Maricaulis maris MCS10: one gene and its partner. Each later gene encodes a partner of the first gene's protein in a complex. Links are inferred from orthologs where the notes say so. Each region holds a gene or a part of one and is shown on either strand. Other genes may lie near its edges.

The links.
Region 2: the proteins of uvrA (region 1) and mfd are in contact, whole or in part, in a crystal structure (PDB 4DFC), measured with the Escherichia coli proteins. The link is inferred for Maricaulis maris MCS10 from one-to-one orthologs.

Annotation. Positions count from the first base shown.
Region 1 is NC_008347.1:2,057,283-2,065,074, forward strand. What follows is about bases 1,749-5,123. They hold uvrA (excinuclease ABC subunit UvrA), read left to right. Parts: upstream 1,749-2,049; coding sequence 2,050-4,923; downstream 4,924-5,123. Other genes in these bases: MMAR10_RS09810 (CPBP family intramembrane glutamic endopeptidase), read right to left, coding at 4,920-5,123. Outside these bases: MMAR10_RS09790 (BlaI/MecI/CopY family transcriptional regulator), read right to left, coding at 1-357; MMAR10_RS09795 (hypothetical protein), read right to left, coding at 491-1,243; ssb (single-stranded DNA-binding protein), read right to left, coding at 1,212-1,706; more of MMAR10_RS09810, read right to left, coding at 5,124-5,861; MMAR10_RS09815 (hypothetical protein), read right to left, coding at 5,985-7,040; MMAR10_RS09820 (hypothetical protein), read right to left, coding at 7,127-7,792. UniProt on the Escherichia coli protein: The UvrABC repair system catalyzes the recognition and processing of DNA lesions. UvrA is an ATPase and a DNA-binding protein. A damage recognition complex composed of 2 UvrA and 2 UvrB subunits scans DNA for abnormalities.
Region 2 is NC_008347.1:1,624,477-1,632,884, reverse strand. The notes cover bases 1,416-5,406. They hold mfd (transcription-repair coupling factor), read left to right. Parts: upstream 1,416-1,726; coding sequence 1,727-5,206; downstream 5,207-5,406. Other genes in these bases: MMAR10_RS07695 (diguanylate cyclase), read right to left, coding at 5,222-5,406; MMAR10_RS07705 (succinate dehydrogenase assembly factor 2), read left to right, coding at 1,416-1,682. Outside these bases: ATP-dependent DNA helicase RecG, read right to left, coding at 1-1,313; more of MMAR10_RS07705, read left to right, coding at 1,389-1,415; more of MMAR10_RS07695, read right to left, coding at 5,407-6,538; MMAR10_RS07690 (CaiB/BaiF CoA transferase family protein), read left to right, coding at 6,634-7,725; MMAR10_RS07685 (pentapeptide repeat-containing protein), read right to left, coding at 7,758-8,408. UniProt on the Escherichia coli protein: Couples transcription and DNA repair by recognizing RNA polymerase (RNAP) stalled at DNA lesions. Mediates ATP-dependent release of RNAP and its truncated transcript from the DNA, and recruitment of nucleotide excision repair machinery to the damaged site.

The DNA of each region.
Region 1 (7,792 bases):
CGCACGCAGGTCTTCAATGTCTTGCAGGGTCAGCTTCTCCGCCCGCACGAGATGCTGGGCGAGGCTTTGCGCGGAGCCACCGAACAGGGTGCGGACCATTGATCCCAGCGCCTGGTTGCGGGCGCCGTCGCGGGTCAGCAAGGCCGAATAGATGTGGGCCCGACCGGATTTGCGAAACCCGACATAGCCCTTGTCGGCCATGATCCCGATCGTTGTCAGAACGGTGGTATAGGCGAGACCGAACTCGGCATGCAGCGCATCGGTGATTTCGCGCACACTGGCTTCGCCGCGCGTCCACAGCACGGTCATGATGCGCTGTTCGGCTTCAGTCAGTTGGGCAGAGCTGGGACGAGCCATCTACGAATTCCTTAGTTGATGACATCAGGCCTCCCACGGGCGGTCAAATTCATCAACTAACAAATTAGTAATTCAGCCCGAAACCCGACGCCGGACTGCCATCCAGAACGGTGTCCGGGTGTTGCAGCTTGGGCTATTCAGCAGCCGTGGCGGCCGCGACAGCATCCTGCATCATGGTGAGATTGCCTTGCAGATTGGATGAAATGCGCGCGCGCACCGAGGGCCAGCGACTCTCGACCATCAACCACTCATCGCCGCTAAGGGTCTGTTCGTTTACGGCAGCGAAATAGGCGTTGGTTCCGAACGAGCAAGCCCACCAGGGCGAGGCTTGGCCGGCAAAGGCTCCATCGGTCTCGATGACCTGCTCGATCGCCGCTATCGTCAATTCCGGCCGCGAGGCAATAACCTGAACCACAGTCTCTCCGGCGTAAGCCGAAGCTTCATTGATGACGTCCAGGGCCGTGGAATCAAGGCAACGTGCCGCATCATACATGGTCCGCGACCGCCCCAGGAAATAGGCCTGGACCGCGAATTCCGGATCGGACTCGGCGGTCAGGCGGGCCAGCTCGAACAGGAAGAAGGGCGGGTTGAGGTCACGCGACGACCACAGCGTCTGGGCCACCTCGATCACGCTGTCGCCTGTCTCTGACTGGAGCTGGTTGAGCAAGCCCAGAACATCGCCCCATGCCATCTCGCCTACGACGAAATGGGCTTCGCCCTCCTCGTCGCCCAGCGGCACAATGACGATTTGGGGCGACCGCGCATTGGGGTCGCCGGTGACATCATCCTGGGCGCTGGCGCCACCGACCGCCAGAGAGGCGGTCAGCAGGCCGACACTGATCAGGCGGGTCAGGCTAGAACGGGATTTCATCATCGAGATCAGCATTGCGGAAATCTTCCTTCGGTCCATCCATGGAACGCTGGCCGCCACCGGAGCCACCGCCCATTTCATTCTGGCCGCCACCGCCGAAGCTGCCGCCACCGGCGCCGCCTTCATTGCGACCGTCCAGCATGGTCAGCTCACCACGGAAACGCTGCAGCACGACTTCTGTGGAGTATTTTTCCTGGCCGTTCTGGTCAGTCCATTTGCGGGTCTGGAGCTGGCCCTCGACATAAACCTTGGAGCCCTTCTTGAGATAGTTCTCCGCGACCTTGGCGAGATTGTCGTTGAAGATCACGACACGGTGCCATTCGGTCTTCTCACGGCGTTCGCCGGAGGACTTGTCGCGCCAGCTTTCAGACGTCGCGACCGACAGATTGACGACCGGGTCGCCATTGTTCATGCGGCGAATTTCCGGATCACGTCCCAGATTGCCGACCAGAATTACCTTGTTGACGCTTCCCGCCATCGCCCGTTCTCCATCCTTGCGTCCACGCCTCTCCGGGCGGGCCGCCTAGTGTTCACATTCTGTTCCGCAGGTCAATTGGCGCCCGCGAGTCGGGGTGATTTGAGAGGAGGCGTGACGCAGAGTCCAGCCGGCCGACTCAGGGCTTTCGCATCTGGAGCCATCGCCCGCTCCTGCCACCGTCCTGTCAGCTGTCGCGGACGCCGCTCTGGACCCCGGACCATCGCCGTCCTATCTGAACGGGATCGCGTCGTGCGCTGGACAGGCGACATGATGTTCCCCTAACGTTCCGATCCGGTTGCGATTCCCAACCGACAGGTGCGACCGAACGGAGACTGGCTAAGGCATGGCGCTCGACAAAATCCGCGTGCAGGGCGCACGCGAGCACAATCTCAAGGATGTTTCCGTCGAGCTGCCGCGCGACAAGCTGATCGTGTTCACCGGCCTGTCCGGCTCGGGCAAGTCCTCCCTCGCCTTCGACACCATCTATGCCGAGGGCCAGCGGCGATATGTGGAGAGCTTGTCGGCCTATGCCCGGCAATTCCTCGAGCTGATGTCCAAGCCCGACATGGACAGTATCGAAGGCCTGTCGCCGGCCATCTCCATCGAGCAGAAGACGACCTCGAAGAACCCGCGCTCGACCGTCGGCACGGTGACCGAAATCTATGACTATATGCGCCTGCTATGGGCCCGGGTCGGCGTGCCCTATTCGCCCGCCACCGGCCTGCCGATCGAAAGCCAGACCGTCAGCCAGATGGTCGACCGCCTCACCGCGCTCGAGGACGGCTCGCGCCTCTACCTGCTGGCCCCCGTCGTGCGCGGCCGCAAGGGTGAGTACCGCAAGGAATTCGCCGAATGGCTGAAGGCCGGCTTCCAGCGGGTCAAGGTCGATGGCGAGTTCTACACGCTGGAAGACGCCCCCACGCTCGACAAGAAATTCAAGCACGATATCGACGTGGTGGTGGACAGGATCGTCATCAAGCCGGACATGGAAAGCCGCCTCGCTGACAGTCTGGAAACCGCCCTGCGCCTGGCCGAGGGCCTCGCCGTCGCCGAGTTTGCCGACCGCCAGGACGAGAAGGGCAAGCCGGAACGGATGATCTTCTCGGAGAAGTTCGCTTGTCCCGTCTCCGGCTTCACCATCTCGGAGATCGAGCCGCGCCTGTTCTCGTTCAACAATCCATTCGGAGCCTGCCCCAAGTGCGACGGCCTCGGCCAGTCGCTGAAGTTCGACGAGGACCTCGTCGTACCCGACCGCGACAAGCCCCTGTCCGATGGCGCCATTGCGCCGTGGAGCCGGGCGACGTCGAAACTCTACCAGCAGACGCTGCAGGCGCTGGCCGGACATTTCGGCGGTGACATGTTCCAGTCCTGGCGCGACTTGCCGGAACCTTTCCGCAAGATCGTGCTGTTCGGCACCAAGGAAAAGGTCACCTTCGTCTATGAGGACGGGCTGCGGAAATTCGAGACCCAAAAGCCGTTCGAGGGCGTCATCCCCAATCTGGAGCGGCGCTGGCGCGAGACCGACAGCAGCTGGGTCCGCGAGGACCTCGCCCGCTTCCAGTCGGCCCAGCCTTGCGAGACCTGTGGCGGCCGGCGCCTGAAGCCGGAGGCCCTTTGCGTCAAGATTGATGGCCAGGACATCACCGACGCCTCGAAACTCTCGATCCGTCTTGCCCGCGACTGGTTCGGCGCGGTCGAGGCCACACTGACGCCGAAACAACAGCAGATCGCCGAACGCATCCTCAAGGAAATCCGCGAGCGTCTGAAATTCCTCGTCGATGTCGGGCTGGACTATCTCACGCTTGACCGGGCATCGGGCACGCTGTCGGGCGGCGAGAGCCAGCGCATCCGCCTGGCCAGCCAGATCGGTTCCGGCCTGACCGGGGTGCTCTATGTCCTCGACGAACCCTCGATCGGCCTGCACCAGCGCGACAATACCCGCCTGCTGGAAAGCCTGCGCGGGCTGCGCGATCTGGGTAATACGGTGATCATTGTCGAGCATGACGAGGAAGCCATCCTGACGGCGGATTATGTCGTCGATCTGGGTCCTGCCGCCGGCGTCCATGGCGGCGAAGTCGTCGCAGCCGGCACGCCCGAAGAGGTGATCGCCAATCCGGCCAGCCTGACCGGCCAGTATCTGCGGGGCACACGCCGCATCGAAGTACCGACCAAGCGCCGCAAGATCGACAAGAAGCGAATGGTCAAAGTCGTCGGCGCGACCGGCAATAATCTCAAGACCGTCGACGCGGAATTCCCGCTTGGCGTCATGTCCTGCGTGACCGGCGTGTCCGGCGGCGGCAAGTCGACCCTGACCATCGAGACCTTCTACAAGGCAGCCGCTCGAAAGCTCTCCAAGGCCCAGCAAGTCCCTGCCCCGCATGACCGGATCGAGGGTCTGGACCGGCTCGACAAGGTCATCGATATCGACCAGTCACCGATCGGCCGCACGCCGCGTTCCAACCCGGCCACCTATACTGGCGCCTTCACCCCCATCCGCGAATGGTTCGCCCAGCTGCCCGAAGCCAAGACGCGCGGCTACAAGCCGGGCCGTTTCTCCTTCAATGTGAAGGGTGGACGCTGCGAGGCCTGCCAGGGCGATGGCGTGGTGAAGATCGAGATGCACTTCCTGCCGGATGTCTTCGTGCCCTGTGATGTCTGCCACGGAAAACGCTTCAACCGCGAGACGCTGGAGGTCCAGTTCAAGGGCAAGTCGATCGCCGACGTGCTCGACATGACGGTCGAGGAAGGCGCCGACTTCTTCAAGGCCGTGCCCGCCGTGCGCGACAAGATGGAAACGCTGAAACGCGTCGGCCTGGGCTATATCAAGATCGGCCAGCCGGCGACCCAGCTTTCCGGCGGTGAGGCCCAGCGCGTAAAACTTTCCAAGGAGCTCTCCAAACGCGCCACCGGCAAGACGCTCTACATTCTCGACGAGCCGACCACCGGCCTGCATTTCGAGGATGTCCGCAAACTGCTGGAAGTCCTGCACGAGCTGGTCGAGGCCGGCAATACGGTCGTGGTGATCGAGCACAATCTCGACGTCATCAAGACCGCCGACTGGCTGATCGATCTGGGTCCCGAGGGCGGTGATGGCGGCGGCGAAGTGGTCGCGGTCGGCACACCGGAAGACGTCGCCAAGGTTGAGCGCAGCTGGACCGGCCGCTACCTGGCGCCGATGCTGGAACGGGCGAAGGAGTTGCGGAAGAAGGCGGGTTAGTCGGCAGCCGCTGCCGGCGCCGCATCCACCTCAACCCCATAATCCGCCGCCTTGCCCTTGAACGCCCAATACAGCGTTCCGGCCAGCAGGACGACAGTCGTCACGGCGCTGGCTTCCGGGCCGAACACGCCGCCGGTCAGCCACCAGGCGGCGTCGGGGGCGTCGGCGAGATCGATCAGGATCGGGCTGACCGGGCTGTCATGGCCGCTGACCGGCAGGCCGAAGCCCGAGGCCAGGAGCCAGTTCCACGCTGCATGCCAGCCGCACACGCCCCAAAGCGAGCCTTCCTTGATCGCGTAGAGCGACAGCATCACGCCGACCAGGAGGATGTTGGCGAGACCGAAGGCCAGCTCAGCCGACATCTTTATATTGGCGCCGTGCAGAAGCGAGAAAATCGCCGAATTGACCACCACACCCCAGGCAATGCCATGGCGCGAGGTGATGACGCCCATCAACCAGCCGCGCATGAAAATCTCTTCCGTCGATCCCTGCACGATGAAGCCGAGCAGAACCCAGGCTGCGGGGATCAGGACCACCAGGGCGACCGATCCACCAGCCTCAACCTGATAGCCGCCCAGCAGCCAGATACCGCCGACGACAACCGCGAGAAAGCCCAGTCCGAGACCGTAGCCGCGCAGGAAACGTCCGAGGAAATTTGCGTTGAGGCCGATCGCAGCGAGCGAGCGACGCTCGAACAGGATGACCCAGAGAAAGACCAGGATGGCGCCCGGCGCAAATGTGCCGATCAGCGTGTAGGTGAGGCCCTGCCAAGTGTAATCCGAGGTTCCGTCCATCGAGACATAGCCGAGAAAAACCCCGGCAATCGCACCGATGATCGCCCCGACGAAAATCAGCGCAATTGCCATCGGTATGGCCGCTGCTGTCCAGGTCCGCCGGGCCCGCAACCCGCGTTTCGAATAGATTTCCCGTCCGGCCATGCCTGTCCCCCGATGCCCGAAGCTGCGATGCCCGCAAGCAACGTTATTCGACCGGAGGTTAGGCAGAAGGCGACCGGGCTTGCAAGTCAGCGGGGCCGCCGTCTACCGCCACGCCGGAACGGGTCACCCCTCGCTGGGAGAGGCACCCATCGGATGGTCGGCGGCCAGTTTCGGTGCATCACCCTGCTCACCCTCACCGCCACTGCGGGCGCGGACGGCGTTATAGGCGCCGATCGAGTGCCAGACGGCTTCCAGCATGACCTGGATGGCGTAGAGCAGGACGAAGCCAACGATCAGGCCGATCACCGTTCCGGGCTGGCTGAGACTGGCCTGAAGGCTGGCCAGGAAGGCGTCAGGATCGACATGACTGCCCTGGTCGGCAAGCTCGACCAGATCGATGATCGCCGGGAAGAAGGCCGCGAACAGGGCCAGCTGGACGACAAAGCCGATCGTGCCGCCAATCACCATCATGATGACATAGGCGACGATATAGCTGACCAGCATGTGCCAGAACACGCCCTTGCTGGCATCCCAGCTCTCGAAAAAGCGCAGGCGGCCATCGAGCACGGTCAGTGCCGGAGCCGAAGCCAGTCGGACGCCCAGGACCACCAGGCCGACGAGGACGGCCAGTATGGCCAGCCCGGCGAGCAATACGCCACCAAAACCGACGGCAGCCGAGTCGCCGCCGCTATGGGCGATCATCATCGCGCCGAAGCCGAAGAAACCAATCACGGTGGCCACGCCGAAATAGGCGACGGCAGCGACAACCAGATACATCAGATTGACGCCGATCAGCCGCATCTCGTCGCCACCCAGGCGGATGGGGACAACCGGCTTGACCTCACCCTTGGTGAGAAACCGCAACCACGCCGCCTGAAACATGACCGCGAACAGGATGGACGCCGGAATGATCAGGAAACCATAGGTGAGAAAGGGCATGAGGATGTCGAAGACCAATCGCATGGCTTCAGCGTCACTCAGCCGCCCGCCGGCATCGGCGTCGATGAGCTCGAACAGGTTCATGTAGGCCGGGCCCATCATCATCACGCCCAGTGCCAGCAAGGCGGTTGCGCAGATTGCCTGGAAGGCGAACAACCACAGGGCTCCGCCCGGTTTTTCGCCAAAGCGGATGAAGAACCAGAAGATTCCCTTGCCGATATCGAATTCCTGCCTGGCCATGATTTGCCCCTCCACTGCACCACGAGGATATTATCATGACGCAAGCGGGAGAAATCGCCAGCGGGAACGGGTCGCCCTTCGTCCCGCTACTCGGAAGCCGGCGCCCGCAGCGTGTGGAAATGCGCGTAGAGCCCGGCCACGACCGGCAGGTTGAAGATGGCAAACAGGCCCGTCAGACGCAGATATTCCGGAATGCGGACAAAGCCGCCTTCGGTCAGCAAGTCCTCGCCCAGCACCACCGGCACCATCAGGGGCCGCTCGCCGAGGATGGCGCAGACCGCCTCATAAAGACCGATCTCGACGATCACCAGCGGCGCCAGGGCCGCCACGATCGACGCCAGGATCCGCCAGGCCTGCCCTTCGCTCAAAGACCAGACCGAGAGGACGCGCACCGAGCGCTGGGCGAAGCTCGCTGGAAATGACAGGCAAAGCCGCGCCACCAGCCAACCGACCAGGAGCAGGGCCAGCACATTGACCGCGCCAACGGCAACCCAGTCGGCCGTGGTGAGATATTGCATCGCCATCGGCAGATCGATGCCGGCCTCGCGGGCGTCGATACCGGCCCGTTCGACCGCGCCGGCCGCGACTGTGCCAAACACCACGATCGCGAACATGGCCGCCAGCAGCGCCACGATCAGCACCAGCGCCGCATTCAGCATGGCGACCACGAATAACCGCCATTCATCGGCCGACAGCCGCAGGCCGAAACGCCCGTCATATTCACCGCGCACGGCGAGTCTGAAAGCCATCGC
Region 2 (8,408 bases), 430 kb from region 1 along the record:
ACATCCAGATCGCCATAGACGGCCAGGGAGAGCGTGCGCGGGATCGGTGTCGCCGTCATCACCAGCGTGTCCGGGCGCTGCCCTTTCGATGTCAGCCGCATGCGGTCGGAGACGCCGAAGCGGTGCTGTTCGTCGATCACGACAAGCCCGAGATCGGCAAACTCGATCCCGTCCTGGAACAGGGCGTGGGTGCCGCAGACAATATCGACCTTGCCGTTGGCCATGCGCTCGAGGAGGGCCGCGCGTGCCTTGCCCTTGTCGCGACCGGTCAGGGCGATCACTGAAAGGCCGGCCGGTTCAAGCATTTGGGAGAGGGTCTTTTCGTGCTGCCTGGCCAGGATTTCGGTCGGAGCCATGATCGCGGTCTGGACGCCGGCACCGGCCGCATGGGCCGCGGCGAGGGCGGCCACAAAGGTCTTGCCGGCACCGACATCACCGTGCAGCAGGCGGGTCATCCGGGCATCCGACTGCATGTCGGTGCGGATCTCTTCGAAGGCCCGGATCTGGGCACCCGTGGGTTTGAAGGGCGCCGCATCGAGAACAACCCTGACCGCCTCATCCGACCCGGCGAGGGGGCGTCCCGACTGGGCCCGTCTGTGTGCCCGGACGATTTGCAAGGCCAGCTGACGGGCAAATATCTCGTCAAAGGCCAGCCGCTGGCGTTCCGGGGCTCCTGCGTCCAGTCCGCTGGCGTTCTGGGGGGCATGGATGGCTTTCAGGGCCGGTTTGAAGGACGGCCAGCCATGACTGCCGCGCAGGTCGCCCGGGATCCATTCGGGCAATTCCGGCACGAAGGTCAGCGAGCCGGCGACGGCCTTGCGCATGACCTTGGCTGTCAGGCCCGCAGTAAGCGGGTAGACCGGCTCGACCAATGCCATTTCGGACGCTTCGTCCTCGGTGATCACCAGGTCGGGGTGCACGATCTGGATTTCGGAGCCAAAGCGTTCTGCCTTGCCCGAGATCACGCGGGTCTCGCCTTCGGGCAGCAATTTGGTCAGATAGTCCCGCCGGGCATGAAAGAAGATCAGGTGCAGGAAACCGGTCTCGTCACGCAGGCGGACCTTGTAGGGCTGGCCCTGGCGCTGGGCGGGAATATGGGTCTCGACCGTCGCGGTGAGGGTGACGATCTCGCCCGTTGGCGCGTCTGTGATGGTGACCCGGCGCGTCCGGTCGACCAGCCCGACCGGCGGTGTGAACAGCACATCCCGTATCCGGCCGCCACACACTTTCTCGACCAGCGTTGCCAATCGTGGGCCGATGCCGGGCAGTTTGGTGACGTCCTGGAACAGGGGAAAGAGAATCTCGGGGCGCATGGCAGCCACCTTATCGGCAAGTTGCGCCGCTGCCACCGGTCGACGTCGGCGATCCGGCGGACTATATGCGCGGGCATGACCGATGACACTGAAATCCAGCGCAAGAAGCTGCGAATCCGGGCCTGGCGGCGCGGATTCAAGGAAGCCGACCTGATTCTGGGCCGTTTCGCCGATGCCCGGCTGGATGGGCTGTCGCCTGCCGAAGTCGACGACTTTGAACGTCTGCTCGATGAAAATGACGCTGACATCTACGCCTGGATCATTGGCAAGGAGCCGACCCCGGACCAGTTTGACGGGCCGGTTATGGATGCCCTCAAAGGGTTTCGCGTCGATGCGGACGCCGCCTTTGGCGACGGGCCCAAGGAATAGACCCGGTGGCGACTGAGACAACAAGCGGAGTTTCTGAGCTCGAAATGATCGCCGCCGTTCACGGGACGGCGACCGTCTGCGGTGCGCCGGAAGGTCTGGACGCTCTGGTCTTTGCCGATACGGCGCGCCTGCGTGGCGGCGTCAATGTGTTCATTGCACGCGATGATTCGCGGGCAGCGGCCTTTGTCGCGGCGCTGCAGTTTTTCGCCCCCGATATTGAATTGCTGCGCCTGCCGGCCTGGGACTGCCAGCCCTATGACCGGATCTCGCCAAGCCCGCGCGTTGCCGCACGTCGGGCTGCGACACTTGCCAAGCTTGCCTCCGGTGAGTTGGGCCCGGCCACGCTGGTCGTCACTACCGTCAATGCCATGGCGCAACGCTGCCCGCCGAGATCGGTGCTGCAGGACTCCGGCCTGTCGATCCGGCCGGGCGCCAGCGTCGATGTGGACGTGCTGGTCCGCCACTTCACCGCCAACGGGTATTCGCGCGCCGCAACCGTCATGGAACCGGGTGATTTCGCGGTCAGGGGCGGGGTTGTCGATGTCTATCCGCCCGGGGCGACCGAGCCGGTACGCCTTGATTTCTTCGGTGATACGCTTGAATCGATCCGGGCCTTCGATCCGGAGACACAACGATCCCTGCGCCAGATCAAGTCGATCGAGTTCACGCCGGTCAGCGAAGTCCTGCTCGACGAGGACAGCGTGTCCCGCTTCCGGTCCGGCTTCGTGAAGACTTTTGGAGCGTCGCGCGGCACTGACCCGGTTTATGAATCGGTCAGTGCGGGTGCGCGGCCGGCGGGTGTCGAGCACTGGATGCCGCTCTTTTATGAGCGTCTCGACACGCCGTTCGACTATCTGCCGGACCAGAGCCTGATCGCCGTTGATCACCTTGCCCATGAAGCCCTCGACGAGCGTCTGAGCCAGATTGCCGACTATTACGATTCGCGGATTGCAGCGGGCGAGACCCGTCATGAATCGGCCCTGTCGGCGCCGACCTATCGTGCCTTGCCGGCGGACGCTCTTTATTTTGCCGACGGCGAATGGGACACGGCTTTGGCGGACCGGCCAGTACGACGCTATACCGCTTTCCGCGAACCGGGCCCGCAAACCATTGATGTCGCCGGCAAGCAGGGACGCGGTTTTGCCGCCGAGCGTGCCGCCGAGAACACCAATGTCTTTGACGCAGTGGCGGCTCATATCAAGTCGCTTTCGGCATCGGGCAAGACCGTCATGCTGGCTTCCTGGACCGGCGGCGCGTCGGAACGCCTGGCCAGCGTGCTGGGCGATCACGGCATCTCTCGTATCCCCTTGCTCGACAAATGGTCGGATGTGCCCGCCGGCGGCAAGGGCGGCGTGTGCCGCGCCGTGCTGCCGCTCGAGCGGGGCTTCGAAACCGATACCCTGGCCGTGCTGTCGGAACAGGACATTCTCGGTGACCGCCTGGCCCGTCCGCGCAAGAAGCGCAAATCGGCCGATATCATCGTCGAGGCCGGCTCCCTGTCGCCCGGCGATCTGGTCATCCATGCCGATCACGGGCTCGGCCGCTTCATCGGTCTGAAGACCCTGCCGGTGCAGGACGCGCCGCATGATTGTATCGAGCTGGAATATTCCGGCCAGGCCAAGCTCTACCTGCCGGTCGAGAATATCGAGCTTTTGTCGCGCTATGGCGCCGAATCCGAAACCGCCCAACTCGACAAGCTTGGCGGCGTGGCCTGGCAGGCGCGCAAGGCGAAAGCCAAGAAGCGCCTGCGCGACATGGCCGACCAGCTGATCAAGATCGCGGCGGAACGCCTGGCCCGCAAGGCCGAACCGATCGAGACGTCCAGCGGTGCCTTTGACGAATTCTGTTCGACCTTTCCCTATCCGGAGACGGATGACCAGCTGAACGCCATCGACGACGTGCTGACCGACCTGGGTCGCGGTCGCCCGATGGATCGTCTCATCTGCGGGGATGTCGGCTTCGGCAAGACCGAGGTTGCACTTCGGGCCGCCTTTGTGGTTGCGCTCAGTGGCCAGCAGGTCGCGATCGTGGCGCCGACAACCCTTTTGGCGCGCCAGCATTTCAAGACGTTCAGCGACCGTTTCCGCGGCTGGCCGGTGAAAGTCCGGCTGCTGTCGCGTCTGGTGACAGCCAAGGAAGCCAAGGCGACACGCGACGAGTTGGCGGCCGGCCAGGTCGAGATCGTGATCGGCACCCACGCGCTGCTGGCCAAGACCGTGAAATTCCGCGACCTCGGCTTGCTGGTGGTCGATGAGGAGCAGCATTTCGGCGTCAAGCACAAGGAACGTCTCAAGGAGCTGCGGTCCGACGTGCATGTGCTCACCCTGACCGCGACGCCCATTCCGCGGACGCTGCAACTGGCCCTGACCGGCATTCGCGACCTGTCGATCATCGCCACACCGCCGGTCGACCGCCTGGCCGTGCGCACCTATGTCGCGCCGTTCGATCCGGTCAGTGTTCGCGAAGCACTCCTGCGGGAGAAATACCGGGGCGGGCAGGCCTTCTTTGTCGTGCCACGGATCACCGATCTGGAAGAAACCACCCGTTTCCTGCGCGAGAGCGTGCCGGAAGTGAGTTTCGTTGCCGCGCATGGCCAGATGGCGGCGTCCCAGCTCGAGGACATCATGACCGCCTTCTATGAGGGCCGCTATGACGTCCTCCTGTCGACGACGATCGTGGAGTCCGGCATCGACATCCCGACTGCCAACACGCTGATTATCCATCGGGCTGACCGGTTCGGCCTGTCCCAGCTTTATCAGCTGCGCGGCCGGGTCGGACGCTCCAAGACGCGGGCCTATGCCTATCTGACAACGCCGATGCGCCAGAAGATCACCGAGAGCGCTGAAAAGCGCCTGAAGGTGATGCAGTCGCTGGACTCGCTGGGTGCCGGTTTCACGCTGGCCTCCCACGATCTCGATCTGCGTGGCGGCGGCAATCTGCTGGGCGAAGAACAGTCCGGTCATATCCGTGATGTCGGCGTCGAGCTCTATCAATCCATGCTGGAAGAGGCGGTCGCCTCCCTGCGCTCTGGTGGCGATGAGCTTGAGGAGGGCGATTGGTCGCCGCAGATCAATGCCGGCGGGGCGGTGTTGATCCCGGATCATTATGTTCCGGACCTTGATGTCCGCCTGCAGCTGTACCGGCGCCTGTCATCCCTGGACAACAAGACCGAACGTGAAGGCTATGCCGCCGAACTCATCGACCGTTTCGGCCCCCTGCCCAAGGAAGTCGAGACACTGCTGCGAGTCGTGGCGGTCAAGGCGCTGTGCAAGAAGGCCGGGATCGAGAAAGTCGATGCCGGTCCCAAGGGCGCGGTCATCCACTTGCGCAATGACCGTTTCGCCGATCCGGCCGGTCTGGTGGCGCACATCTCCGCCAATCCGGCCCTGTTCAAGGTCCGACCGGATCTCAAACTGGTGCTGCGGGCCGAATGGGATGAGCCGGAGGATCGCCTGCGCGCCATCGAGCGAGCCATTGCGCCACTGGCCGAGATGGCCGTGAAAGCCAAACAGTTGGAAGCCTGAGGCCGGTCAGTCAGTTCAGGCGCTGGCGATGATTGGCGTCGGCCGGAGCAGGTTGCGGCGAGCGCGGTCGATCAACACGTCTGCGGTTTCGCCCGGCCGGGTCGGCACGGGCGCGGCGCGGACACTGAGCCGGAAGGGGCGCAGCGGGTCATCGCTTTCAAAAGCCGTGCATTCAGCGATCGCTGCGACGCGTGCCGCCACGCAATCAATCCCGACAGTGTCGGTGAACGGCAATACGGCGAGGAAAATGTCCTCGTCGAAGCGTGCGGCGGCGTCCTCGGTTCGGAGCAGGTGCCGTAACATGGCAGCGAACTGGCGCCGCGCCTTCTCGGCCGAGGTTTCATCCGGCCGTTCCGCGCCATCCGGCAGCATGATCTGCAGGGCGATCATCGAGAAATGCAGCTCGTCACGGGCGCTGGCCTGCAAGAGGTCCTCGACGTGAGAAGTGAGGAAGGAGGCGTGGAACAAGCCGGTTTCGATATCGAGGGAACGGGTATCGCGGCAAGCTTCCAGTGTCGCCTTGGCCTCCCGCCGCCGGCGCCGTTCGGAGGTGAGGGTCAGGACCCGATCGCGCAATTCGGTGTCATCCGTGCCCGGGGGCAGAAGATCAGAGACCCCGCGCGCAAAGGCCTCTTCCGAGGTTTCGGTATCGACATCATCGGTCAGGAGCAGGACCGGCGTATGATAGAGCCGGGCATTGCGGCGCATGGCCGAAGAAATCGTGAAGGCGATATCGCGCTTGCCTTCCGCATTGAGGACAACAGCGTCAAAGGCGCGCTCATGCAGATAGTCAAAGGCCGAATAGGAGGAGAACGCGGCGATCACGTCGGCATCGACCGACGCCAATGTGTGCTGGAGCGCCATGAAACGCGGTGAGGCATCGCCGACATAGAGAATGCAGGGCGGCTGGTCCTGGCGCTCCACAAGGCCCGCCTTCTGTCCGTACAGCGCACTGACTTCGGTACGGCGGCGGGCGATGATCTCCATGGTGTGCAGACGGAACAGGGCGCGCACGCGGGCCGCGATCTGGACCGGTGTCGCCGGCTCACGGATCCAGGCATCTGCTTGTTCTTCACTGCCGTAACTGTCCGGTCCGACCACCAGGATTGGCCGTTCGCCCGGTGCAAAGCGTTCGAAAGCCTTGAGACCATCTTCGACATCACGGTCACACTCAGCGAGGATGACACCGACCGCCCAGAAGTGATGACGGCGGGCGGGCGGGCTGTCCGCGCGGACGAGGCGACAGTTCAGCGCGAGCCGTCCGAGCTTTTCGGACAAGGCTTCAACGCCGTCGGACATGCCAAATACAAGGACGTCCAATGTGCGCCCCATTCGTCCCCCTGCCATCGTCCCCGGTCCTCCGGTGTTTCGCGAGTTTGTCACAAGTGCCACGCTTTCAAAACGAATGATTCGCGAGGTGAACCCCCATGAAAGCGCAAGGTCCTCTAAAAGGCGTTAAAGTGCTGGAATTTGTCGGTCTGGGACCGGCCCCATTTTGCGCCATGATGTTGTCGGACATGGGGGCGGACGTCGTGCGCATCGACCGTCCCGGCGCACACGGGCTTGGCCCGGCGGATGTTCTGGCCCGCGGGCGTCGCTCGGTCGGGCTCGATCTCAAGGACCCGCAAGAGCTTGAAACGGCACGGCGTCTGATTGCCTCGGCCGATATCCTGCTGGAAGGCTATCGGCCCGGTGTCATGGAGCGACTGGGACTGGGCCCGGACATCGCTCTCGAGCGCAATCCTTCGCTGGTCTACGGCCGCATGACGGGGTGGGGGCAGTATGGCCCGCTGGCCCATGCGGCCGGACATGACATCAATTATATCAGCCTGACCGGGGCACTCGGGGCAATGGGTGATCGGGACAAGCCGGCCATCCCCCTCAATCTGGTTGGCGATTTCGGCGGTGGTGCCATGTATCTCGGCTTTGGTGTGTTGGCGGCCTTGCACCATGCCAGGGCAACCGGTGAGGGGCAGGTGGTTGATGCGGCGATCGTCGACGGTGCAAGCTCGCTGATGGCCTCGCAATACCAACTTGCAGCGCTGGGCCTGTGGTCTCCGGAACGGGGTGCGAACCTGCTCGATGGGGCCGCCCATTTCTACACCGTCTATGAGTGCGCTGACGGTCACTTCATTTCGATTGGCCCGCTGGAGCCGGAATTCTATGCCTTGCTGTGCGAGAAAACCGGGTTCGACGGTCAAGCCTGGCCCGCCGACTGGAGCGGCAAGGGGTGGGCGCAGGCCAAGGCAGCCCTCGCTGACCTGTTCAAGACCCGGTCGAGGCAGGACTGGTGTGACCTGCTGGAAGGCAGTGATGCCTGTTTTGCTCCGGTGCTGACCTATGAGGAATCGGCCCGACATCCCCACATGGTAGAGCGTGGGGTTCACGTCGAAATCGACGGCGTCCGGCAGGCCGCGCCGGCGCCGCGTTTTTCGCGCACGCCCGGTGCGATCCAGGGCAGTGCCCCGCAACCTGGCGCAGATCGTGAGGCTGTGTTGGCCGACTGGCTGTTAGACTGACCACGGGATATCCCGCCCTTGGCGGGGCGTGTTCAGGCGGACGTCGAGGTGCGGGCATGCCCGAAATCGGTGTCGTCGGTCATGGCGCCCGACAGATGGCAATCGCGCAGGTCCGCGAAGCGCAGGCGCGCACCGGACAGGTTGGTTGGGACAGCGCGTCCCGGTCCCAAGGTCAGCGGGTCGAGGCGAGCGCCACGCAGATCGGCATGCGTCAGGTTCGCGCCCGAGAGGTCCGCGCCACGCAAGTCGCAATCACGCAAATTGCACCGGCGCAGATCGGCCCCGCTCAAGCGTGCGCCTTGTAGTTCCGCGCCCTTGAGGTCGAGACCGGACAGGTTGGCCCGGACCGCCTGCAATGCTGTCAGGGGCGCACCGGCCAAGCCGACAACTGCGCGCAGGTCCAACCCGTCAAGTCGAGCCGGGTCACCTTCCTGGCCCCCGGTTTTGACCCGGCGAACATGGTCGTCAATGCGCTGCTGCGGCGTGCGATTGTCTGTATCGGGCGCAAGATCCGGAAGGTCAGGCCCATCGGGGAGGGCGCCGGTGAGCAAGCCCTTGGTGATCGCCATGCCCTGATCGGCCTGATCATCCGCAGTATTGCGAAAATCCGCATCGGTGAGGTCGGCGCTGGAGAAATTCGTGTTCCGGAACAAGGCGTTGACGAAAAGCGCTCCGGTCAGGTT